DNA from 3 places in the Sinorhizobium sp. GQ132 genome. Region 3 is predicted to be linked to each of the others. Evidence: predicted binding sites of a transcription regulator. Region 3 holds the regulator's gene; each other region holds the start of a gene.

Region 1 (8,075 bases), on a different contig from region 3:
TGCGCAACAGCGACAACGGTTTCGGAACGGTGACGATCGCCCTTCACTGGACGATCGCCGTTCTGATCCTCGGGCTTATCCTCGCCGGCATCGTCATGCGGCGCATCGAGATCGACCCGGCTTTGCAGTTCTCCCTTTACCAGTGGCACAAGTCGTTCGGCTTCACGGCCTTGGGACTGGCTGCGTTTCGGATGCTCTGGTGGCTCGTGGAAACCAGTCCGGCCGCCTCTCCCACCCTTGGCCCGATGGAGCACATGGCTGCGCGGGCCACGCATCTGTCGCTCATCGCGCTCGCACTCCTCGTGCCGCTGTCCGGCTGGGCGGTCGTGTCGGTCTCCACGCTGGCGATCCCGAGCTTTTATTTCAACTTGATCGTCATTCCGCATCTGCCGCTCCCGACATCCGGGGCTTCGGAAGCGTTCTGGGCCTTCGCCCATGCAACGCTCGCCTATGTGACGCTTGGCCTGGTCGCAATCCACGCGGCGGCAGCATTCTATCACCATCTCGTGCGGCGCGACTTGGTGCTCATCCGCATGCTTCGCTCCGGGCCGATGCCGCGCACCGGCAGCACCGCCGACACTTCCGAAAAGGACGACACCGTTGTCGAGAGGAAACGCATATGACCAGCCCAGGCAAGCAGTCCATGGCAGTGGCCCTGCCGCTTTCGCTTCTCGCCCTTGGCCTCGCAGGGACGCCGGTTGAGGGCGCAAAAGCGCCGGCACTTGCGAATGCTGCCGGGAACTACCGTATCGCGAGCTCCTCGAGTATTCAGTTCAGCGTCGGACAAGTAGGTGGCAGCGGCGGCATTGCCGGCAGCTTCACTAAATTCTCGGGCGTATTCCGGATCGATGGCCATGACATCGGGCGATCCTCCGTGGAATTCACGCTTTTTCCGGAGAGCGTGAGGTCCACCGAGCGCCGGATCGAGGACTTCCTGCGCTCCAGCGCAGTGTTCGATGCGGCCAACCACAAGACCGTGACCTTCCACTCTACCGGCGTCAGCCAGACCGGCCCGGACACCGCAACGATCGAGGGCGTTCTGACCGCCCGCGGCAAGAGCCGCAAGGAGCGTTTCGACGTGAGGCTTACCGACTGGAACAGGCGGTCGATTTCCTTCACGATCCGCGGCAGCATCCGTCGCTCGCCCTACGGCATGACCGTCGGGACGCCCATTTATTCCAATGTCGTGGAATTCGACATGAACATAAGGGGGCAGAAGCGTTAGGTTTGCCCAGGCGCCAAAGCCGTGCGCCGCCAGAAGGCCGAGACCATTGCCGGATCGCGCAGTGCCTCCAGTCTTTTCCAGGCGGGAAATGATGCTTCGAAAACGGCCGAGCTCATTCGGAAGTCCTGGCACGGATTGACCGCACCGCCGGCCACAACGGCAATCTCGTCGAGAGCGTCGAGCAGCTTGACCGTCGCCTCGCCTTGATCGGCAAAGTCCATGGTCAGGGTGAAGCCCGGCCTCGCAAAGGAGAGAACCCCAGGGGAGGCTATGTCACCGAAACGCTGCAGCTTCGTCCCTACGGACGCATGACCGGCGCGGCGGGCTGTTTCAAGCAACCGCGCCGTGGTCTCCGGCGCGGTCGCGACGGGATAGACGCTTTGATGCTGGCAGAGTCCACGCCGCCCGTAGAGCCTGCGCCACCCGCCGATCGCGTCGAGAGGGTGAAAGTAGGAAGCCCACGTCTCCGTCGACACGGTCTCGCCACGGTCGTGCTTGCGAAAGCGGTATTCGTTCAGCAGTTTCAGCGTCACGCTGTTGAACAGACTGAAGGGCGGAGAAAAAGGCACGGCGAGCCTCGGCCCCTTCGGGATGTCAGGATATTCGCAAGCGCCGTCGGCGTGATCCGCGGCGAACAGCACGCCCCTCCCCATGCGCCGTCCCGTCGCGAGTTGGTCGAGCCAGGCTACGAAATACTCGTGCTCCTCTTCGGCTCGTTCGGCCAGCGTGAAATATCGATCGAGGCTGTCGAAGCGATGCACGTGCCGCTGGACATGCGGCGACGGCACCTTCATCAGCCGAAGCTCGACGTCGAGGATCAGCCCGGTCAGTCCCAGGCCGCCGATCGTCGCAGCGAAGAGCTCTGCATTCTCCTCGGGCGAGCAGACCAGGCGTTCGCCCGTCGAACGGAGCAGGGTCAGGCGCCGGACGTGATTGCCGAAGGAGCCACGCGCATGGTGATTGCCGCCGTGGACGTCGTTGGCGACGGCACCGCCGACGGTGACGAGGCCCGTCGCCGGCGTCACGGGAAGAAAAAAGCGGTGCGGGACGGCGCGCGCGAGCAGGTCGGCAAGGATAGCGCCGGCCTCACAGCGAATGGTCCCACTTCCCGGATCGAAAGACAGGATGCGGTTATGCCTCCTGCTTGCGATAAGGGTCCCAAGTTCATTGCGGCAAACGTCGCCATAGCTCAGGCCATTGCCCACGGGAAGAAACGCCATGGGGCCCACCGAGCTCATGCCGTCCTCGTAGTCATCGGGTGAAACGGTCGGTTGAGAGCGGTTTCCAAACCGCCCTGCGTTCTCGGAATCGTCCATCCTCATTGCCGCCGTCAACTCCACAACCGATCGCGTTAATCTAGAGCGGGGTGAGGAAAAGTGTGTGCGGTTTTCCGCCCGCATCCCGCTCCAACTTCTTGGAATCGATCACGTTCATGTTTTTAGGTCGACCCGACCTAAAAACATCGTGATCTAGCGGTCGAGAATCCAGTTCAGCGCCTCTCGCCAGTCCGTCATCCTGATCGGCGTTCCATGCGAACCTGTTTCGAACAGGACGAAACGGGCAGGATAGTCCTTCGATCTGAGGCTGCGATAGAACGCGATCTGGGACGCGGCCGGATAGACGCTGTCGCGGCTGCCGTGGCTGAAGAATATCGGCAGCCGCGCGCCGTAGGCCGCACTTTTGCGAAAGTCGGGGTCGGCGGGACCGCCCATGATCATCATGCCGCCAAGGGCCGAGACGGTTGCCTCTCGGCGGGCTATGCCCCAGCAGATGAAGCTTCCCATGGAGGCACAGGAAAGGACCACCGGCCGGCCGCCGGAGCGCTCCGCGGCGAAGCGGATCAGAGCCGAAATATCCGCTACGCCCGCAGCATCGAAGGACCTGACGCTTGGAGCGTAATACGTACCGCCATTGACGACAGTTAGATTTTTGAGGCGATTGAAATTGCCTCCGAATGAGAAATCATTGACGCCGAGACGGCGGTCGCCGCCGCGACCATGGATGAAGATCACGGTGAATGCGGCGCCGCGATCGGGGCCGACGCGGGTGACGTCAAGCCCCCGCTCGCCCAGACCGAGCGTCTCGTTCACCTGCACGCTCTTGACACCGAGCGACACGTAAGCGCGCTTCACCCGCCGCTCGGGGATCTGGTCGCGCTCGTTGATGTCGCGGAGCTCCTGGTAATCGACAACGCGGAAGTCGCCGCCATCCGCCTCCTGAAGCAGCTTGCTATTGCGAAACAGCGCATCCTTGTAGGGCTCAAGGGGTTCGGCCCTTGCGGAAACGGCAAGGCTCGCGAAAAGAAGCGCGCCGATCAGATGCCGTACGGAGAAAAGAATTGTGGACATGGACACCCGATCGGCTCCCTCGTTCGGCGCATGCCTTGCCACCGGCGCCTCGGCCAAGCAACACTGGCGCGGCAAATCTGACTCATTAAAGGATATTTCTTCCTCCGGGGCATCGAAATTCGCCTTTTGTTCGCTCTTCCGGCGAGACTCTGGCAGAATTCCGGTGATTCGCGCGACAAAGGATGGCGGCCGCGCCGCGGTCTTGCTATGGCCTAGCCGACACTTAGACAGGAACGATCTGAACGCTTCATGGACGACAGCAGCGACCTTTTTTCCGCTATGCCCCAACAGCCGAAGCCGGCGGATGCCGCGCCACGCAAGCCCGCGGCCCCCGTCGCCGGTAACGAAGCGCCGCGCCCCGCACCCAAGACGAGCGACGGCAGCGACTACGACGCTTCGGCAATCGAGGTGCTGGAAGGTCTGGAGCCGGTCCGGCGCCGTCCGGGCATGTATATCGGCGGGACGGACGAAAAGGCGCTGCATCATCTGTTCGCCGAGGTCATCGACAACTCGATGGACGAGGCGGTCGCAGGGCACGCCAACTTCATCGACGTGAGCCTGGACGCCGACGGCTACCTGACGGTGACCGACAACGGCCGCGGCATCCCGGTCGAGAACCACCCGAAATTTCCCGGCAAGTCGACGCTCGAAGTGGTGATGACGGTGCTGCATGCCGGTGGCAAGTTCGACGGCAAGGCCTATGAGACTTCCGGCGGCCTGCACGGCGTCGGCGTTTCGGTGGTCAACGCACTGTCGGACGACCTTGAAGTCGAGGTTGCACGCAACCGCCGGCTCTATCGCCAGCGCTTCTCCCGCGGCATCGCGCAGGGCGGCCTGGAAGACCTGGGTGACGTACACAACCGGCGCGGCACCAGGGTCCGCTTCCACCCCGACCCGCAGATCTTCGGACCGCATGCCCGCTTCGAGCCGGCGCGACTTTTCCGAATGGCCCGCTCCAAGGCCTATCTCTTCGGCGGCGTCGAAATCCGCTGGTCCTGCGATCCGGCGCTCCTGCCGGAAGGTTCGGAAATCCCGGACAGGGCCGTGTTTCATTTTCCCGGCGGCCTCAAGGACTATCTCGCCGCCACGCTCGGCAAGGAATTCACCGTCACCCGCGAGATTTTTGCCGGCAAATCGGAAAAGTCCGGCGGCCACGGTTCGCTCGAATGGGCGGTCACCTGGTATGGCGGCGACCAGCAGATCCATTCCTACTGCAACACCATCCCGACACCCGAAGGGGGAACGCACGAGGCGGGCCTGCGCATTGCGCTGACGAAGGGGCTCAAGAACTACGCCGAGCTCACCCAGAACAAGCGCGCTGCGATCGTCACCACCGACGATGTCATGATCTCCGCGGCAGGCATGCTCTCGGTCTTCATTCGCGAGCCGGAATTCGTCGGTCAGACGAAGGACAAGCTGGCAACGGTGGAGGCGCAGCGGATCGTCGAAAACGCGCTTCGCGATCCTTTCGACCATTACCTCGCCGACAATCCGGCAGAGGCGGCCAAGCTTCTCGACTGGGTGGTGGAGCGCGCCGAAGAGCGCGTACGGCGGCGCAAGGAAAAGGAAGTCAGCCGCAAGACGGCGGTCCGCAAGCTGCGCCTGCCGGGCAAGCTCGCGGACTGCGCCCAGAATACGGCGGAAGGTGCCGAACTCTTCATCGTCGAAGGGGACTCGGCCGGCGGATCGGCCAAACAGGCGCGCAACCGCGCCAACCAGGCGATCCTGCCGCTGCGCGGCAAGATTCTCAACGTCGCCAGCGCCGGCCGGGAGAAGCTCGGTGCCAATCAGCAGATCGGCGATCTCGTCCAGGCGCTCGGCTGCGGCACGCGCTCGAAGTATCGCGAAGAGGACCTGCGCTACGAGCGCATCATCATCATGACCGACGCCGACGTCGACGGTGCGCACATCGCATCTCTTCTGATCACCTTCTTCTACCAGGAAATGCCGGAGCTGATTCGCGGCGGCCATCTCTATCTCGCCGTGCCGCCGCTCTATCGCCTGAGCCAGGGTTCCAAGACGCTTTATGCCCGCGACGACGCGCATCGCGAAGAGCTGATGCGGACGGAGTTCAATGGCCGTGGCAAAGTCGAACTCGGGCGATTCAAAGGCCTCGGCGAGATGCTGCCCGCGCAGCTCAAGGAAACCACGATGGACCCGGCCAAGCGGACGCTCCTCAAGGTCGAAATCGACGATGTCGACTTCGAGGGTACCCGCGATGCCGTCGACAGCCTGATGGGAACGAAAGCCGAGGCCCGCTTCCGTTTCATCCAGGAGCGCGCCGTTTTTGCGGACAACCTGGATATCTGAACGCGTGATCGCCCTCACGGCTCCTGCCGAACCGGTTTTTCCATGAACAGGCTCAGCGGATCCGGCAGATAGGTGCCGAAGGGCGGGCGCTCCACGTAGCCGGATGCCCTGTACAGGCCGATCGCTTCCGGCTGATGGATGCCGGTCTCAAGACGGATCGCCGTCAGACCGAGCTTTGCCGCTTTGGCTTCAAGGGCCGATATGAGCAGCTTGCCAATCTTCAGCCCCCTCGCCTCCGGGTCGATGAACATCCGCTTGATCTCGGCCGTACCGTCGCCTGCTTCGACGAGGCCACAGCAGCCGACGATTTCGCCGTCACGTCGAGCGACGAAAAAGGATACGGCCGGCTGCTCCAACTGAGACAGATCGACCAGATGATTGCTTTCGGCCGGATAGAGCGATGCCGCATAGGCGTCGGACAATTCGAGCAGGCGGATGACGGCCGGCTGGCGCGGCGACTCTTCGGCGATGGCTACGGCGGTCATTTCAGTCTCTCCCCATGCACGATCGTAAGCTGGATGTGAGCTTCCAAAGGAATCCATTCGGTCCCGCCCCGGAAGCGCCCGGTACCAACGCTCTAACGCCGAAGGACGCCGGGACCAATACGCCAAACGACGCAAGTTCGCAGCTATCACAATCAATCCGCGTAACGGGGAGAAACAATTTGTTTCAGGCCCGGCCGGCTTTGCCCTTCTTTGGAAAGAATCGGACGGCCATAAACAGGGAGTCGCCATCATCTGAACGGAAGAAGTGACCATGAAAGCCGCCCTGATCGTCATGACCATTCTCGGTTGCGACGACAACGTGACCCAATGCCATTACATCTCGACCGTGAACGGCGACTGGCCGTCGATCGTGCAGTGCGACGCGGAATCGCAAAAGGAACTGCCGCGGTTCTCCGACAGGAACTACCCGGTCGTGGTGGCCGTGTGCGAGAGCTCAGGGCCGGGCATGACGGCGGAAACCGAGCCGGTTCCGGAGATGAATGCAACGCTTCCGACCGAGCCGGGCCTGCAGCAAAACACACCCCCAGCGGCGGAAGGCGGAGAACCAACCTTGCCGAGGCGCGCTTTGGCATTGATCAGTGGCGCCGTACCCGACCGGGAGAAACTGAAGGCGATCGTCAGCGCACCGGTCCACTACGTCGAAGACGGCTATTCCTGGGTGGCGCGCCGATTCGGCAATTGAGGTAATCAAGTCCTCTTACGCGGCCTGGCGGGATTGCGACGCGTAGTTGCGCGCCCTCTGCCGCTGCTCGGCAAAAGCCAGCCGCTCCGCCAGTTCGGCGACGACGTGATATGCGCCGCGGCTTCGGCGGCGAAGGCGATCCGAAAGTCTGGCGGCCACGGAGGGCGAGACCCCATCGTGATCCGCATCTGCCTCGCATTGGCAGAACAATACGGCCTCCGAAAACACTCCGCTTACTTCACGGCCAAGACCCGCAGTTTCGAGGAGAGCCCTGATCGAGTGGAACCGCCCGCCCGAAAGGATCGATCGGACACGCTTTTCCGGGACTCCGGACAGATCCACGATCGCCGCGGAAAAAAACTCCGTCCGGCCGCTGCAAAGCGCCGTCAACAGCAGAGCCGGCGTCAGGCGGCCGGCTTTGCGGAGACCGGCAACCATCCGCTGCAATTCCTCCCTCGCGGAGGCCGAGGAAAGCGTCAGCGCTGCCGCATCGCACGACTCCCGCACGACACGCTGCGCCCGCTCCTCGCCCACAACGGCGCGTACCAGGTCGGAGGCCGCAAGCGCCGCGCCGACTTTTTCGGCGAGTATCTGGCGCGCGTCGCTCGGCAGATCATGACGCTCGAGCAACAGGCCACGGGCGGCCACGCTATCGCCGAGGCGGTCGGCTATTCGCCGCAACGAGCCCGGAGAAAGTCTGGCCCCCGGGTTTTCCAACAGAATGAGCACCTCTTCCTCGCCGCCAATCTCGGCGATCGCAGCCGCAACCGCGCATGAGACGGCGCTACGGGAGGCGATCATTGCCCGCATCTCCGCGCCGCCGTCCGCCGTCATGTCGACAAGATCTTCGTCGTTCAGGACGGGAGAGCGGGAAATGGTGACGTAGGCGATCTCGGGCTGATCCTGCGCAAGCGCCTTGATGATCGAGCGCGGTACAACCGGGCAATCGGCCAGCGCCTCGGCAAGAGATCGACGCACCTTGGGCGAAGGATCGTCGAGGAGAA
Region 2 (8,075 bases), on a different contig from region 3:
CCGGACGCGGTCGACGAGCTTCGCAAGCCGGTGGAGGATGCCGCCGGCCGGCAGATATTCATTACGGACTGGCGCGAACGCAACAGAACATTCTTTTCCGCGCTCGAGGTGGAACGGAACGTGATGTTCATGATCCTGACGCTGATCGTGCTGGTCGCGGCGCTGAACATCATCTCCGGCCTGATCATGCTGGTAAAGGACAAGGGCAGCGATATCGCGATCCTTAGGACGATGGGCGCGACCTCCGGTTCGGTGATGCGCATCTTCTTCATGACCGGCGCCGCAATCGGGGTCACGGGAACCATCGCCGGCGTCGTCCTCGGGGTCGTCGTCTGCCTCAACATCGAGTCGATCCGACAGTTCTTCTCCTGGGTGTCCGGCGCCACGCTCTTCGATCCGGAGCTCTATTTCCTCAGCCAGCTTCCGGCCGATATGAACGCCGACGAGACCGTCACCGTCGTCGTCATGGCGCTTGCCCTTTCCTTCCTTGCCACGATCTTCCCGGCATGGCGCGCCTCGCGCCTCGATCCGGTGCAGGCCCTGCGGTACGAATAACAAGGACAACAGCTTAGATGAATGCGCGCGTGGCACTGCAGCTCTCCGGCATCGAGCGGCACTATGGCGAGGGCGACACGTTTCTGCCGATCCTCAAGGGAGCCGACCTGACGTTGCGAAGCGGCGAGACGGTCGCCCTCGTGGCCCCGTCCGGTACCGGAAAGTCGACATTGCTTCATATCGCCGGGCTGCTCGAACACCCGGACGAGGGCGAGGTGCTCGTGAACGGCACCTCCTGCAACGGGCTCAGCGACGACCGGCGAACCGCAATCCGCCGCAACGAGATCGGCTTCGTCTACCAGTTCCATCATCTCCTGCCGGAATTCTCGGCGCTGGAGAACATCATGATGCCGCAACTGATCGCCGGATTGCCCAAGGTCGAAGCGGCGGAGCGGGCATCGGCCCTCCTGGACTATATGCGCATCGGCCATCGCGGCAGCCACCGCCCGACCGAGCTTTCCGGCGGCGAGCAGCAGCGCGTCGCCATCGCCAGGGCGGTCGCCAATGCGCCGCTCATCCTTCTGGCGGACGAGCCGACCGGCAACCTCGACCCCGAGACGGCCGGCTATGTGTTCGAGGCGCTGGAAGCCCTCGCTCGCCAGTCGGGGCTCGCGGCGCTGATCGCCACCCACAATCACGAACTCGCTTCGCTCATGGATCGCCGCGTGACCATCGAGGACGGCAAGGTCGTCGAACTGAAATAGTTCGGCCGCGGCTGCGCCTACTTGGCTCTGACCTCGCTCGAGGCGCGGTCACCCGCCTCGGGCTGCGCTCCTTGCATGTTCCATTCGAGGCGTGTCGCCCCTCGGAAGGGCATGCACGAATGCGGGCCGCCGGTGCACGTTAACCATAGCCACTGAATAGCGGGTCTTCTATGCAGACTTCCTTGACTATCGAACAAAATTAGAACAAAAAGGGAACAGTAGCGGAAAGGAGAGAAGTTATGGCTGATTTCGTACGTGATCTTGCTGCCTTCGCCTCGATGAGCCTTTTCATCGTGAGCATCTCGGTAATCGCTCTCGGCCTGTGACCGGGATTTTCGAGCGTGCTCCGCGTTCCTGTCGAACGCGCACCAAACACCGCACGCCGGGCAAAAACCCCGGCGGCCCGTCCTTGAGACTGGACAGTTGGGGCGGGAAACAGGATATCCTCGGCTCCGGACAAGAATCGGAGTGCGGCGATGACAGGCAACCAGAGTATCGGGCAGAGTATCGGGCACGGCACAGGGGCTGCGGCGGATCCGCAGTTCGTTCACCTGCGGGTGCATTCCGCCTATTCGTTGCTGGAAGGCGCCCTGCCTTTGAAGAAGATCATCGGCAAGGCGGTGGCCGACGATCAGCCGGCGATCGGCATCGCCGACACCAATAATCTGTTCGCGGCGCTCGAATTCTCGCAGAAGGCCGCGGACGACGGATTGCAACCGATCATCGGCTGCCAACTCTCCATCGATATGGAGGACGAAGCGGAGGGCGAGCGGCGTGGAAACGCCCATCAGTTCGTCAAACTTCCCGCGATCGTGCTGATCGCGGCGACCGATGACGGTTACGCTCGCCTGGTAGAGCTCGTCAGCCGCGCCTATCTCGAAGGCGAGGGACACCAGCAGGCGCGAATAAGCCGCTCCTGGCTCGCCGCAGGCGGTACGTCCGGGCTGATCGCGCTCACCGGGGCGGGAGCCGGCCCGGTCGACATGGCGCTGAAGTCGGGTGCGCCGGCCCTGGCCGAGGCACGCCTGAAAGTCTTGATCGAGCTTTTCGGCGATCGCCTCTATGTCGAACTGCAGCGGCACGGGAATTACGACCGGCGTCACGAGAACCGCATGATCGATCTCGCCTACCGGTTCGACGTTCCGCTCGTCGCCACCAACGAGGCGTTTTTCCCGTCGCCGTCCGACTATGACGCCCACGATGCGCTGATGGCCGTCGCTCACAATGCGATGGTGTCCGACGATAGCCGGTTCCGTCTGACTCCGGATCATTATCTGAAGAGCCGCAAGGAGATGGCGGCGCTCTTCGCGGATCTGCCCGAGGCATTGGAGAATACGATCGAGGTCGCGCGGCGCTGCTCCTTCATGTTGAAGACCCGCGGACCGATCCTGCCGCGCTTTACCGGCGCTTCGGATGATCCGGAGGAGGCCGAACGCGCGGAGGTGGCGGAGCTGCGCCGGCAGGCGGAGGAGGGGCTGGAGGGCCGCCTCGCCAAACTCGGCATGGCGCCCGGCTACAAGGAAGAGGACTATCGGGAGCGGCTGGCCTTCGAACTCGGCGTCATCGAGCGGATGAAGTTTCCGGGCTACTTCCTCATCGTTGCGGACTTCATCAAGTGGGCCAAGCAGCATGACATTCCGGTCGGGCCGGGCCGCGGCTCGGGTGCCGGCTCGCTGGTCGCCTATGCCCTGACGATCACCGACGTCGACCCGATGCGCTTCTCTCTGCTTTTCGAGCGCTTCCTCAATCCCGAACGCGTGTCGATGCCCGATTTCGACATCGATTTCTGCCAGGACCGGCGCGAAGAGGTCATCCGCTACGTGCAGCAGAAATACGGCCGCGAGCAGGTGGCGCAGATCATTACCTTCGGTTCGCTGCAGGCGCGCGCAGCACTGCGCGACGTCGGCCGCGTGCTGGAAATGCCCTACGGCCAGGTCGACAAGATCTGCAAGCTGGTGCCGAACAATCCCGCGAACCCGACGCCGCTTTCCAAGGCGATCGAGGAGGAACCGCGCCTGCAGGAAGAGGCGGAGAAGGAGCCGGTCGTTGCCCGCCTCCTCGACATCGCCCAGAAGATCGAGGGGCTTTACCGCCACGCCTCGACGCATGCGGCCGGCATCGTCATCGGCGACAGGCCGCTCTCGCAGCTCGTGCCGATGTACCGCGATCCGCGCTCCGACATGCCGGTCACCCAGTTCAACATGAAATGGGTAGAGCAGGCGGGTCTCGTGAAGTTCGACTTCCTTGGCCTGAAGACGCTGACGGTACTGAAGACGGCCGTCGACTTCGTCGGCAAGCGCGGCATCCACATCGACCTGGCAAGCATTCCGCTCGACGATCTGAAGACCTACGAGACCCTTTCGCGCGGCGAGACGGTCGGCGTGTTCCAGGTGGAAAGCGCCGGCATGCGAAAGGCGCTGATCGGCATGCGCCCGGACTGCATCGAGGACATCATCGCGCTTGTGGCGCTCTATCGCCCGGGGCCGATGGAGAACATCCCGGTCTACAACGCCCGCAAGCACGGCGAGGAAGAGATCGAATCGATCCATCCGAAGATCGATTACCTGCTCAAGGAAACGCAGGGCGTCATTGTCTACCAGGAGCAGGTGATGCAGATCGCCCAGGTGCTCTCGGGCTATTCGCTCGGCGAGGCCGACCTTCTGCGCCGCGCCATGGGCAAGAAGATCAAGGCGGAGATGGACAAGCAACGCGCCCGCTTCGTTGACGGTGCCGTCAAGAATGGCGTGTCGAAGCCGCAGGCCGACCTGATCTTCGACCTTCTCGCCAAGTTCGCCAATTACGGCTTCAACAAGTCGCACGCAGCCGCCTACGCCATCGTCTCCTACCAGACCGCCTACATGAAGGCGCATTATCCGGTCGAGTTCCTCGCAGCGTCGATGACGCTCGACATGTCGAACACCGACAAGATCAACGATTTCCGCCAGGACGCGATGCGCCTCGGCATCCAGGTGGTCGCGCCGTCCGTGCAGACCTCCCACCGCCACTTCGAAACCGGCGACAACCGCATCTATTATTCGCTCGCCGCCCTCAAAGGCGTCGGCGAGTCTGCCGTCGACCACATCGTCGCCGTACGCGGCGATCGGCCTTTCGCAAATCTCGAAGATTTCTGCCTGAGGATCGATCCGAAGCTCTTGAACCGGCGTGTTTTCGAAAGCCTGATCGCCGCCGGTGCTTTCGACTGCTTCGGCTACGACCGGGCGGAGCTCGTCGGCGGCCTCGATCGTATCCTCGGTTTCGCCCAGCGCGCCCAGGAAAACAAGGTGAGCGGCCAGAGCGACATGTTCGGCGCGGGCGCCGCAACCGGGCCCGAGAAGATCGCGCTCCCGCCCTATACGCCGTGGCTCGCCTCGGAGAAGCTGCATCGCGAGTTCCAGGTTTTGGGCTTCTATCTCTCCGCCCATCCGCTCGACACCTACAACAATCTGCTCGCCAAGATGCGCGTGCAGACATTTGCGGATTTCTCGGCAGCCGTAAAACAGGGAGCGGCGGCGGGCCGCCTCGCCGGGACGGTGACGTCGAAGCAGGAACGCAAGACGCGCACCGGCAACAAGATGGGGATCGTCGCTTTCTCGGACGCTTCGGGCCAATTCGAGGCCGTACTCTTCTCCGAAATGCTGAACCAGTATCGCGACCTTCTGGAGCCCGGCAAATCGCTGGTGATGACGGTCGACGCCGAGGAGCGGCCGGAAGGGATCGGCCTTCGCATCCGAACCCTGCGTTCGCTCGAGGAAGAATCGCTGCAGATGCAGAAGGCCTTGCGCGTCTATGTGCGCGACTGCGGACCGCTGCGCTCCATCGCCTCGCATCTGAACGCCAAGGGGGACGGCCTGGTTTCCTTCATCGTCATCAAGGACAACGGGCAGCGGGAGATCGAAGTCGAGCTCAACGAGAAATACCGGATCTCACCCGAGATCGCCGCCGCCCTTCGCTCCGCTCCCGGGGTGGTGGACGTCGAGCTGGTTTAGGGCCCGTCGAGATTCATTTCGCGTCTCGTAAGACGCGCGGCCGCTGTAGGGAACTTTTCGGAGGGCTGCAATCTCTCCTCATCCTCATCTCTGTGTTCGTCACAGAGATCCAGCAGCGCCGCGTCTGCGGCGCGGAAGACCCTTTCCAGCCCGAGGTCTTGGTCTGGCTGGATTCCTGTGACAAGCACAGGAATGAGGAACTGGGATGTGCGGCTACTACATCGAAGCGAATCGGGACGCTGTATACGGGCGTGACCCGGGACCTTCGGCGCCGCCTCGCTATCTTCACGGTTTATGAAGCGCGCTGAGGGACCGCACCCTCTCTGCTCTCATCCCTGTGCTCGTCACAGGGATGAGAGCAGCGCCGCGTCTGCGGCGCGGAAGAGCCTTCCAGACCAAGTCCTTGGGCTGAAAGAACTTTTCCCGCGCCGCGTATGCGGCGCTGCTGGATCTCTTTGACAAGCACAGAGAGAGATGAGGATGAGAGAGCGCAGCTTTCCGAAAAGTTTCCTACAGCGCCGCCGCGTCTATCAGACACGCAAAGGTCGCTGCAGCACTTTGAGCTGCTCTATGTCTTGTCCATTGACAGGCTACCATATCACCCCCTCGAAGAGCGGGCCTTTGCCGCTTTTCTCTTCGCCCCGCTTGCCGGGAGAAGGCAGGGCGACAAGGGGCAAACCAGGGTGCGGAAATCACCCCATGCCTTTCACCCGCGCCGCTCCCTCGTCACGGTGATGAAATCCGTTCCCTTGCCCGTCTCCAGTCCCGATTCGGTATCGGTGATCGAGAGTGACGAGCCGTTTGCAAGGAGGCCGGCGAGGCGTTCGCGAACGTCTTCGGGCACCGTGATGCGGCTCAACGTCCTCTCCAGCGTGTCGGGCTCGCCTTCCTCTGTGATGCCAAGTCGCTTCTTCGTCGTTTTCGGCAGCTTGTTCTCGAGCGACATGCCGAACCATTTGCCCTGTCCGGTTTTCGTATCGAGATCCTGGAACTGCAGCAGATGTGTCCCGAGCGCCATTCCCGGCTCTGCGATGGCAATCTCGGCTTCGAAAAGCGGCTGGAATTGCCGGCGCACGCGCAACACGCCATTCAACGGTGTACTGCGGCCCGCCTTGCGAAAGACGGCTTCGATCAGCTCCGGCGTTATCTTGCCATCGACGGGCAGAGCTTCGGCACTTTGGAACGCTTCGATCGCGGCGGCCGTTGCCGGACCGCTGAAGCCATCCGGCAGACCTGCATCGTAGCCGAGCGTATTGAGGAGCGTCTGGAGGTCGCGCACGCTCTCTTGCGTACCGCGCCGGGTAATCAGAATACGTATCGGGGCCTTCGCCTCGTCGGATGTGACGGGCGAGGGGCGTTTGTCGGTCATGGCGACTTCAACTGCGCTCCGGTTGAACTCCCCGATCGCCGGCCGCAGGGGGACGTCCGACAGGGCAGGTCCCTGCGGGCGCGACTGGCTCGGCTGGAAAAGCATTTCGTGCGCGATCTCGACCGGGGCGATCTGCCGATCCGATATGACCACATGCATGCCGTAGCCCGTCATCTTGAACAGGCTCGCCGCGAATTTGCTCGGCAGCCGCACGCAACCGTGCGAAGCCGGATAATCCGGTACATGGTTTGAGCCATGCAGGGCAATGCCGGACCAGGTAAGCCGCTGCATGAACGGCATCGGCGCATTCGAATAGATGTTCGACTCGTGGCGTCGGCGCTTCTCCAGGATCGAGAAAATGCCCGTCGGCGTCGCGTGCCCGGCCTTGCCGGTTGACACTTTCGACGTGGCGACCACCGTGTCGCCGTCATAGACGACGAGGGACTGCTGCTCCCTCGATACGACGATCTGCAACGGCGCCTTGGCGCCGGCCGCAAGCGCGGACGGCGACGCCATGACGAAAACCGCGAATCCCATCCGGAGAGCGAAACGCAACACCTACCCTCATTCAGACAGTGGCGGCACCGCAAACGGACGACGGAGCCGTGGAAGCAGGCTAGCGTTCAATATTTAAGGAATTGCCCCATACGATGCGTCAGCCGTCCGGTCGGGCAACCGTGACTGCTATTGCCGGCGCCGCCCCTTGCCGAACGTATAGCCGGTCTCGACGCTCGTCCTGCCGAACTTGTCGCGCAGCTTGTTGATCGCGTCCTCGGCGGCGGCACGCCGGGATGCCTGCGGATCGACAAGATCCGGCGGATCGGCGAGGTCGGGATCGACCAGATCGCTGACGCCGATCCCGATCAGCCGGTATTTCGTGCCGTCGACCTCCTTCTCGAGCAGCTGCAGGCCGGTGCGGAAGATGCGGTCGGCAAGGCGGGTGGGGCTTTCCAGCCTGCGGTTGCGCGTGCGGGTCTTGAAGTCCGCGGTCTTGAGCTTCAGCACCACCGTCTGTCCGGCGAGGTCGGATTTTCGCAAGCGGAATGCCACTTGTTCGCTGAGGCCCCTCAGATGCGTTACGAGGTCTTCCTGGCGTGCCAGGTCGTCGTTGAAGGTTGTCTCGGAGGAGACGCTCTTCGCTTCGCCTTCGATCTCCACGGATCTTTCGTCCAGGCCGCGCGAGAGCCTGTAGAGCCGCCGGCCCATCGTGCCGTAGCGGCGCATGAGGTCCGCCTCTTCCATCGTCTGGAGCTGCCCGATCGCGCGGATTCCGTCTCTTTCGAGCGTGGCGGCGAAGGCCTTGCCGACGCCCCAGATGAGAGTAACGGGTTTGGCCTTCAGGAAGTCGATGGCTTCGGCCTGGCCGATGACCGAAAAGCCGCGCGGCTTCTGAAGGTCCGAGGCGACCTTGGCCAGGAATTTGCAGTAGGAGAGCCCGACGGAGACGGTGATGCCGATTTC
Region 3 (8,075 bases):
AGCGCTGCCAACTTCGTCTTTGCGGGCGCGGAGTTCGCCTTCGTCTGACGCAGGTAAGATTTGTCGGTAACAAAGCTGAATGGGGTGGTTTTTTGGAGGCCTCGCCCGGAATTGAACCGGGGTACAAGGATTTGCAGGCTTGCATCCAATGTTGAAATTATTGCAGAAATGGTTGGCGTGTCGCAGTCATCCTCGACCGGGCACTCGGGGTAGACCCACTGCATCCAGTGTGCCTTCAGCCAAGCGGTAGAAATGGGCCTTGTCTCGTGAGACGAGTGCCTCCAGCGGCAGATGAAGGAACGTATGTCCCGCGCTGTAACCCGTTGCCACCATCATCCCGAGAGGGCGTGCTGCCTCGGCGGTTTCCACTGACATAAAGTCTACGAGCTCTTCGTAGGGACGAGAGCCCTTCCCGCGGAAGATTGCGCCGCGCCAGATTTCAGGCTCATTGAGGTCCACCACTTTTTGCATTGATTCCGCCTCCTGTACGCAATCGCAGGTAGCACGCAGCAAGGATTGACGATAATGAAAATTCACAGACCTTGCGCCGATCGCGGGCACGCGAGCTTACGTCCGCACCGCGCGCACCGGCATCCAGCTCTATGCCGGCCATGAGGTCGGCAAGCCGGCAATTTATGTCGTGAAGGTGTACGGGGCCTTCAATTCAGGGCCGATCTGTCCTGAAAAGTGATGACGATTTCCGTAAGTTCAAAGTCAATGCAAGCAAAGGTGTCAGGAGCGTCGCTCGCGCCCAATTTCAAGAATGCATTGAGCTGAGCACGATCCAAGAACGGAGACGACGAGGCAATGGGTAGCAGAGACAGTATTTCGCCGTCGACGCTCTTTGCAAACGCTTGTGGATCTCCATCAAGGATGTGGACACCGGAAATTTCGACAATGCCGGTCGCGTAGTCGTCGGTCCCAGGCGGCGGGAGCGGTCCGGGCATGCCGAGGTCGTGGCATAGCTCTGTCCGGAAGGTGATTTTCCCAGTCTCAAATCCGAAGTCGAGAAATGATGCGTCGTGAAGCCGTAGCGCTCGTTGAACATTGCTAGCTTCATTTGTTCCCCCGTCTGACCCGTTTTGGGCGCTACCGAGATCGCCGTCGCGCGCTCGGCAGGTAGCCCTTGCATTAATCCGCCTCCTGGACGCCTCGCGGGTAGCACGCAGCAAGGATTGACCACAATGAAATTCACAGACCTTGCACCGATCGCGGGCACGCGGCCGCCTTCCATTCCCCAAGGTCGAGGGCGATTTACCGCATAGCTCGCCTCTTCAGGCGAGCTATCGTTACAGTTGTCTCAATCGTGATTGCAATTTGCGAAGCCGTCGCTTAGGCCTTGATTCATGCATTTCGAGCACAGAGGAAAACCAGCTTTGGCGTGGAAACTGTTCGCGTGCCTTAACGTGCTCTTTGGTCTTGCCGAGCTAGGGCTTTTGATGGGCGGCTTTGGTGAGCTCACAATGTGGAGAGTCGTGAACGATATCTTCTCTGTCTTAGCAACTAGTGTAATCGTGCTCTATGCTTTCGGACCAGTATGTTTCTCACAGGGCCTTCGCAGGGGCGTCGCAGTTGCACTTACTTTGCACGTCATCGCTGAATTTGCAGACGCGCTTTGGACGATTTACGTGTCCTACACATCTGTCGATGCAGACCTTACGCCAATTGGCGCGTGGATACTTTTGGCCTTCTTGTGTATCATCAATTACTTCACCATGCTTGCCACTTGGAGATACAGCATAGGTCAGGCAGGAGGAAGTGGTTCTTTGCCGGCTCAGATCGCGGTGCCGATCGCGCGGCGTTCAAGGCCACACTGATCATGAGCGCCAAGCTCACCGACATCGATCCGCAGGCCTGGCTTGCCAACACTCTGGCTCGTATCGCCGACGCCCGGATCATCAGGCTCGAGGACCTGCTCCCGTGGAATTGGCACCAACGAAGTCTCTAAAGATCAGTGCCTAACCTGCGCCCCCTGATCTCATTCGTGAATTTTCCCCACCGCCGCACTTTCGAGAAGAAGGCAATGCAATGAGGGTCATAGCAATCACTTCCATGCTCGTCGGAACGAGCGATTACCCTCTCGTTCCTGGATCCAAGTTGGAAAAATTGGGGAAGTTCTTAGGAGTTCCAGACCGCTGGGATTTCGGTATCGAAGACGAATTCACGTGCCAGTTGGGATATGCCGATTTTGAGTTTTCTTTGCGAACACGTAGCAATTGTGTCGAAGTTGAGAGGGTGTGGCTCGAACTGTGGAATGCACATCATAGTGAGCCGCAACCGAAAAGGTCTGCTATACGTCTAGTCGAGGGGATTGAGGTCGACCTCGGCGGCTTCCAACCGGGCATCTCGTTATCATCTGCTAAAGCACTGTTAGCCTCGTTGCGGATTTTCTACGAGGAATTCAGTCAAGCCGATGGCAGCGAGATAGTCAGCAAAATCGTTCTCGAGACGAAGTCCGAATTATACTTTTTCCAGGGCGATTATGAGCCCCGGCTCATGGAGATACACTTTTTCGCTGGCGACGAATAACCCGCTGTTACGCGTGGCCCTCGCCGGATGCATACAGCAAACGCTACGAGGTTCTCCCTGTGAACGAAGTTCCGAAAATTAAATTGTTCTTTGAATGGGGTGGTGGAGTTCTTTGGTGCGCCAATGACGCTGCTCATCAACGCTTTGACGTAGGGCCTATTGAGGACAAGCTGTCTTTGCCGAATGAAATCCGAGAGCGATTGCACGGCATGGCAGTGTGGCATGATACAGCACTGGATTGGAACAATCCTCCGGGATCTAGCCCATGGTCAAAAGCAGAAGATCTCAGATTTGCCGAAGCAGTTTACCAGCTTGTTGAGGAGATCAGACGGGAACTTGGGCCCGGCTATGAAGTCATCAGCGAACATTGCCCCGTCTATTGAATTCAATTGGGATGTCGGCACTCCCTCTGCGGCAATTCGTCAGATGCGGAACTCGTCGAGAATTACATGCATGGCGCGGATCGCAATGTTTACGGTAAGCATCCGGTGAAGGCCGCAGCTAGAGACCTTCAAGAATTTTCGGCATGATTTGCGAATGACTAGCTTGCCTCAGGGTCCGAAATGCCGACAGCAGATCTGAGTGGATGGCCTTTGGATAAGGTCTCGAAGGCGACGGCGTAGCGTTTCCTCAAGCCTGGGGCGCGAAGATTATTTTCCAAGACGGAGAGTGCGTCGGCGCGGTTCCCATGGGAGACCATCTGCGCTGCGGCCAAAAACAGGTACCAATGCCGTTGCTTGAGCATTCGCTCATCGCCCCGTTCGTAAATCTTGATCAAGTCATGTGGAGTTCGGATCTCATCAAGAAGTGGGGCTGGCCATCGTTCAATAAAGGCAACAATCTCACGAATACGCGCCTTCATTTGATCGCTGCCGCTTGCAAACCATCTAACGTGTTGCTCCTTTGGTGCAGTGAACTCAATTGGCTGGCTCACGATGATTTCTGGCGCATCCGCCAAAAGAGATTTGTTGCCCGCCACCAGTTCTAGCGTCGCCTTGGTTACAGATCTCATGCCAAGCCGCATGGCCGGGTGAAGGTGCATTTCTTCGTCCGGCTGATACGTGGGGAAGCAATCCGCTGCGAAAACGATGTCCTGCTCGGCTTCCTCCAGGATTCGCATGTAGGTAAACGAACCCTCTCGTCGTTCGAAGCCCAAGAGCGCCAGTCTTTCATCGCCGACGGAGTTTAGCGCCGCAAGCAGGTCAGCTTTAATCTCTTTTTGGGTCCGCACCGTGTTTCCCTTTAACTTCCAATCACCGTCTCACAGGGCCGCAGGTCAGGCAGCTTGATCTCTTCGTCTTGACCGGCGTTAGCCTCCAACTCCTCGAGCTGCAACTCCATCTGTTCGAGAAGCCTGGCCTTGCGCTCCGAGCGGCTGCCATGGATGTCGCGCTTCAGCTTCTCGATCTCGAGCCGGAGCCGGGCAATCAGTGCCTCCGAGTGCGAGTTCACCGCCTGGGCCCGAGCGGCAACGGGTTCCGCCTCACCTCGTGCCGCGCGTTCTGCGAGGATCATCGCGTGCGCACTGGTGAGGTCGTCGGCAAGCTGATCGGCCGCATCGATCATGACGGCATGGAATCATATTCGCTCCCGCCGTGCCAGCGGTTTGCTCATCCCGCCGACGTCGACGCCAGGTTTTTTGCGGCATTCGCCAGTCGCCAGTCGATGCATTCGATCAGATAGCCGAGCTGCGCCGGCGTGATCACGGCCGTGCCATCGGCCGGGCGGTTTCCAAACGAAATCCGACCAAGCGCAAGGCAAAGAAAAATGACCCGCCGGTCTTGTAGAACGATGTTGCACGGATTTGCCGAGTGTGCCGGGAAGCCGTTGAAAATCAAGGGAATCCAGTTGCAACGAGATGCGACATCCGCATTCGCACAACACGAAGCTCTCTGCCACTTATCGCTTTGATATCATTGTGGAAAATTTTGGAGGCCTCGCCCGGAATTGAACCGGGGTACAAGGATTTGCAGTCCTCTGCGTCACCACTCCGCCACGAGGCCTCTACGATTTGCGATTTTTCAAATCGTGGCGCGGATTTAGAATGATTGCCCGCAATCCGCAAGAGGGTACATTTGGAATAGGGTCTTTTTTATTCTGTATAATATGGCTTCGGTTCTGTGGAGGCGTGGCCATAGCGCCCCAAGGCGCAATGCCCCCACTTCTAACGCGTTGAAATTGCGTACTTCCGTGAGAAACGCCTGCACACCTCGTCGGGAGCCTAGTGGTACCGCCGGATGAGGCCGACAAGCCTGCCTTGGATCTTGACCCGATCCGGACCGAATATCCGTGTCTCGTAAGCCGGATTGGCGGCTTCGAGCGCAATAGAGGCGCCCTTGCGACGGAAACGCTTCAGAGTTGCTTCCTCGTCGTCGATCAGGGCGACGACGATATCCCCGGGGGTGGCAGTGCTTCCGTTCCGGATGATCACCGTATCGCCATCGAGGATGCCGGCCTCGATCATCGAATCACCCTTGATCTCGAGAGCGTAGTGCTCGCCGCTGCCGATCATTTCGACCGGTACGGAAATATCGTGCATGTTGTTCTGGATTGCGGAAATCGGCACGCCGGCGGCAATGCGTCCCATGACCGGGACAGCGACCGACGCGATCTCGGCCAGGGGCGCCGGTTTCGGTGCAGGGGGCGGGGCCGCAGGCTTGCCCAGACTGCCTTCGATCACGCTCGGCGAAAAGCCGCGGCGGACCTGCGAAACACCGGCATAGGCCTCCGGCAGCTTGATGACTTCGAGGGCTCGAGCGCGATTCGGTAGCCGGCGAATGAACCCGCGCTCTTCGAGTGCGGTGATCAGACGGTGGATGCCCGATTTGGAGGCAAGGTCGAGGGCATCTTTCATCTCGTCGAAGGACGGCGGAACCCCGGATTCCTTCATTCGTTCATGAATGAACAGAAGCAATTCCTGTTGCTTGCGGGTCAGCATGGCGTCACTCCAGAATCGCGAAACAAATCAAGAACAGAACCTATATGTTCCATATGTGTTCCGCAAGTGCCTAAAATTCCGTGAATACCGCTTGCTGCTGAATGCCTGTCCGCTTCCGATCCGGCGTGTCGTTGGCGATCGCTCGGAATGTCGGGGCAGGGGCGTACGCTCACTTACAGCGGCCGGCCCAGTCGCTCACCTATGCCATGCTAATAGGCAAGCCGCAGTCCGCCCGGCGTAAGAACGTCGAATTCAGGCTCGGGATAGGGCCCGTACCACTGGGTATAGGTCGTGTTGGTCGAGCCTGTGCTGGCGCACCCCGAAAGGGCGAAGAGGGAAAAAATTACGGCTGCCACCAAAGATTTAACAGGCATGTTTTTCTCCACTCGCGGGAGTTGCCCAGACCTCGAACGGGTCAGACTAAAACTTTCTCTCAAATCAGCTTTTTTGGCAAGCGCAGGCGAGCCGCGGCATCGACCGAGCTCTGGCAGCCTGACGTCCGGCATCGGTGGAAGTTACCTCAGGTAAGACCTGTCACCTAGGTGTCCGGGCTGGACAAGAGGGGAATGGTGGAGTCGAAGGGAGTCGAACCCTCGACCTCCGCAGTGCGATTGCGGCGCTCTCCCAACTGAGCTACGACCCCACTGGTCACTCGTTGTATAAGATTTTTCGGCCCCGCGCGCCAGTGCATTCCGTCTGCCGGCTTCACCCTTGCCGCCCGGTAGGGCACGCTGCAATTCATCCACCCGAATATCGCCCCTTCGCGATGGAGTCCCAAAGCAGCTTCTTCCGCTCCGGCAGGTGACGCAAAGCGTCGGAAGGGCAGGGCAGCCATGAGCCTTGCGGGTGGGGAAGACGGCCATCAGTGACGAGAAGTCGGGAATTCCGGCGTGCCCGGATCAATTCTGAAATGGCGGAAGAGGTGGGATTCGAACCCACGGTACGCTTTCACGCACGCCGGTTTTCAAGACCGGTGCCTTAAACCGCTCGGCCACTCTTCCAGGTGATTGCGGAGCTTCGTGAAATTCGTTTCCGAGTTCTCGATGGACCGGCGATCGCCACCGGGTTTGCTGCCCATTCACCAACGGCTGGCTTTTTAGCAGCTTTGATCACAGCGTCAACTTGCTCCGGAGCATTTGCTTGCATTCGAGGCGTGCCGCGCCGCATGCGCCCATGGCACGGTTGTGGGCCATCGTCACGGGCGCCGTCCGCTGTCCGGCGCTGCAGGCGGACTTTCGTCGCCTGCCCGAGCGACGTAGGCCGCGACGTCCCGGCTTCTGCCGTCCAGGAGCGCCGCTCCGGCAAGCAGATAAACGGCAATCGCCAACATCGACAGGAGCATTATGCCTAAGGGGAGGCCGGTTGCCGCCCGTCGCTCCGGCGGCCCATAATCGTATCTGTCGTCCATTGCGATATCCTCTCGGACGTTGGGCCGGAGCACGGGCAGCACGCCAACCGGGGACGGAGCCTCAGAGTTGCACCGACGGGAAGCTTCGGCCAGCTCTGAGGCCGCCGCACCCCGCGGCCGACGAGCCGCGTGGGTACTTATTGCGATATGTGTCGGCAGGGAAACCCGGCAACGGGTTTCGGACCTTTGGCGCGCTCTATCGGACTATGGTCCAGCGGCTCATTTACGTTTCGTAAACCATAGCGAGCGTTTTTTAGCGTCCGTTCGTCCTCCGGTTCGCAATTTTGCCTTGTTGTTGTCATGATTGTTCGGCTGTTCCGTTTCGGGACGGCGAAATTCTCGCGGGGGAACTACTGCACGATTGCGACGATCGTTGCGCGTTCGGTCGGATGCGTGAGCGCTGCAGGAGCGGATTTCGGGTGCGGCTTTGCGAATGATCTTGTGGGACAGATGACATCCAATAACGGTGCGGCATATCTTGTGAGGGGGCTCCGTCTCGCAGCGGTTCCGTTGCTTTGCGCGGTGCTTGCGGCCTGCGGATCGACGACGTCGAGCGTCAAGAAGACCAAGTCGCGGAGCAAGGAATACTTCGCCGAGTCCGTCTATGGCGTCAAAGCCAGCCCCAGAGTCGCTACCGGAAACAACATTCCCAAGGGCGGTGGCCGCTACCAGGTAGGCAAACCCTATCAGGTCAAAGGCAAGTGGTATCAGCCGAAGGAGGATTTCGGCTACAACAAGAGCGGGATGGCCTCCTGGTACGGGTCTGCCTTCCATGGCCGGCTGACGGCCAATGGCGAGGTCTATGACAAGCATCACCTTTCGGCCGCTCACCCGACGTTTCCGCTGCCGAGCTATGCGCGCGTGACCAACCTGGAGAACGGCACGTCCGTCATCGTCCGTGTCAATGATCGCGGCCCCTATGAATACGGCCGGATCATCGACGTCTCTTCGAAGACCGCCGACCTGCTGGACATCAAGCGCAAGGGCAGCGCCAATGTTCGCGTTCAATATGTCGGTCGTGCGCCGCTCGAAGGCAATGACATGCCCTACCTCATGGCCTCGTACGTCAGGAAAGGCGACCGTGGCCCGAGCGTGATGCCGGAAGGGCAGATCGCCTCAGGCGTTATGGTGGCTTCCAACGAGCCGCTGCGCGACATGGTTCCGAATCTCCGCGCCGTTCCGGTTCCGAACAGATCGACG

What was found. Region 3 encodes LexA, which represses DNA repair genes until DNA is damaged. Its sites were predicted from a motif close to TGTTCNNNNTGTGTTCNG; they were not measured.
Region 1: the regulator LexA is predicted to act here: its motif matches at 3,690-3,707, upstream of parE (DNA topoisomerase IV subunit B).
Region 2: the regulator LexA is predicted to act here: its motif matches at 1,460-1,477, upstream of dnaE (DNA polymerase III subunit alpha).

Annotation. Positions count from the first base shown of each region.
Region 1 is NZ_JCAXDX010000010.1:33,763-41,837, reverse strand. It holds gene AC6CIG_RS22625 (cytochrome b) at 1-623, shown strand, start outside; gene AC6CIG_RS22620 (YceI family protein) at 620-1,225, shown strand; gene AC6CIG_RS22615 (FAD-binding oxidoreductase) at 1,222-2,547, opposite strand; gene AC6CIG_RS22610 (alpha/beta hydrolase) at 2,695-3,630, opposite strand; gene parE (DNA topoisomerase IV subunit B) at 3,823-5,883, shown strand; gene AC6CIG_RS22600 (GNAT family N-acetyltransferase) at 5,898-6,368, opposite strand; gene AC6CIG_RS22595 (hypothetical protein) at 6,640-7,071, shown strand; gene AC6CIG_RS22590 (DUF2336 domain-containing protein) at 7,087-8,075, opposite strand, start outside.
Region 2 is NZ_JCAXDX010000003.1:670,087-678,161, forward strand. It holds gene AC6CIG_RS11485 (lipoprotein-releasing ABC transporter permease subunit) at 1-555, shown strand, start outside; gene AC6CIG_RS11490 (ABC transporter ATP-binding protein) at 573-1,259, shown strand; gene dnaE (DNA polymerase III subunit alpha) at 1,736-5,245, shown strand; gene AC6CIG_RS11500 (L,D-transpeptidase family protein) at 5,952-7,169, opposite strand; gene AC6CIG_RS11505 (DNA polymerase IV) at 7,299-8,075, opposite strand, start outside.
Region 3 is NZ_JCAXDX010000013.1:6,718-14,792, reverse strand. It holds gene AC6CIG_RS24885 (calcium-binding protein) at 1-48, shown strand, start outside; gene AC6CIG_RS24880 (hypothetical protein) at 187-471, opposite strand; gene AC6CIG_RS24875 (hypothetical protein) at 660-947, opposite strand; gene AC6CIG_RS24870 (hypothetical protein) at 1,377-1,817, shown strand; partial or broken gene AC6CIG_RS24865 (transposase domain-containing protein) at 1,748-1,948, shown strand; gene AC6CIG_RS24860 (hypothetical protein) at 2,029-2,529, shown strand; gene AC6CIG_RS24855 (immunity protein CdiI family protein) at 2,589-2,912, shown strand; gene AC6CIG_RS24850 (hypothetical protein) at 3,071-3,760, opposite strand; partial or broken gene AC6CIG_RS24845 (IS66 family transposase) at 3,823-4,044, opposite strand; gene AC6CIG_RS24840 (hypothetical protein) at 4,140-4,367, opposite strand; tRNA gene AC6CIG_RS24835 (tRNA-Cys) at 4,459-4,532, opposite strand; gene lexA (transcriptional repressor LexA) at 4,751-5,467, opposite strand; gene AC6CIG_RS24825 (hypothetical protein) at 5,677-5,841, opposite strand; tRNA gene AC6CIG_RS24820 (tRNA-Ala) at 6,035-6,110, opposite strand; tRNA gene AC6CIG_RS24815 (tRNA-Ser) at 6,379-6,468, opposite strand; gene AC6CIG_RS24810 (hypothetical protein) at 6,663-6,875, opposite strand; gene AC6CIG_RS24805 (septal ring lytic transglycosylase RlpA family protein) at 7,326-8,075, shown strand, end outside.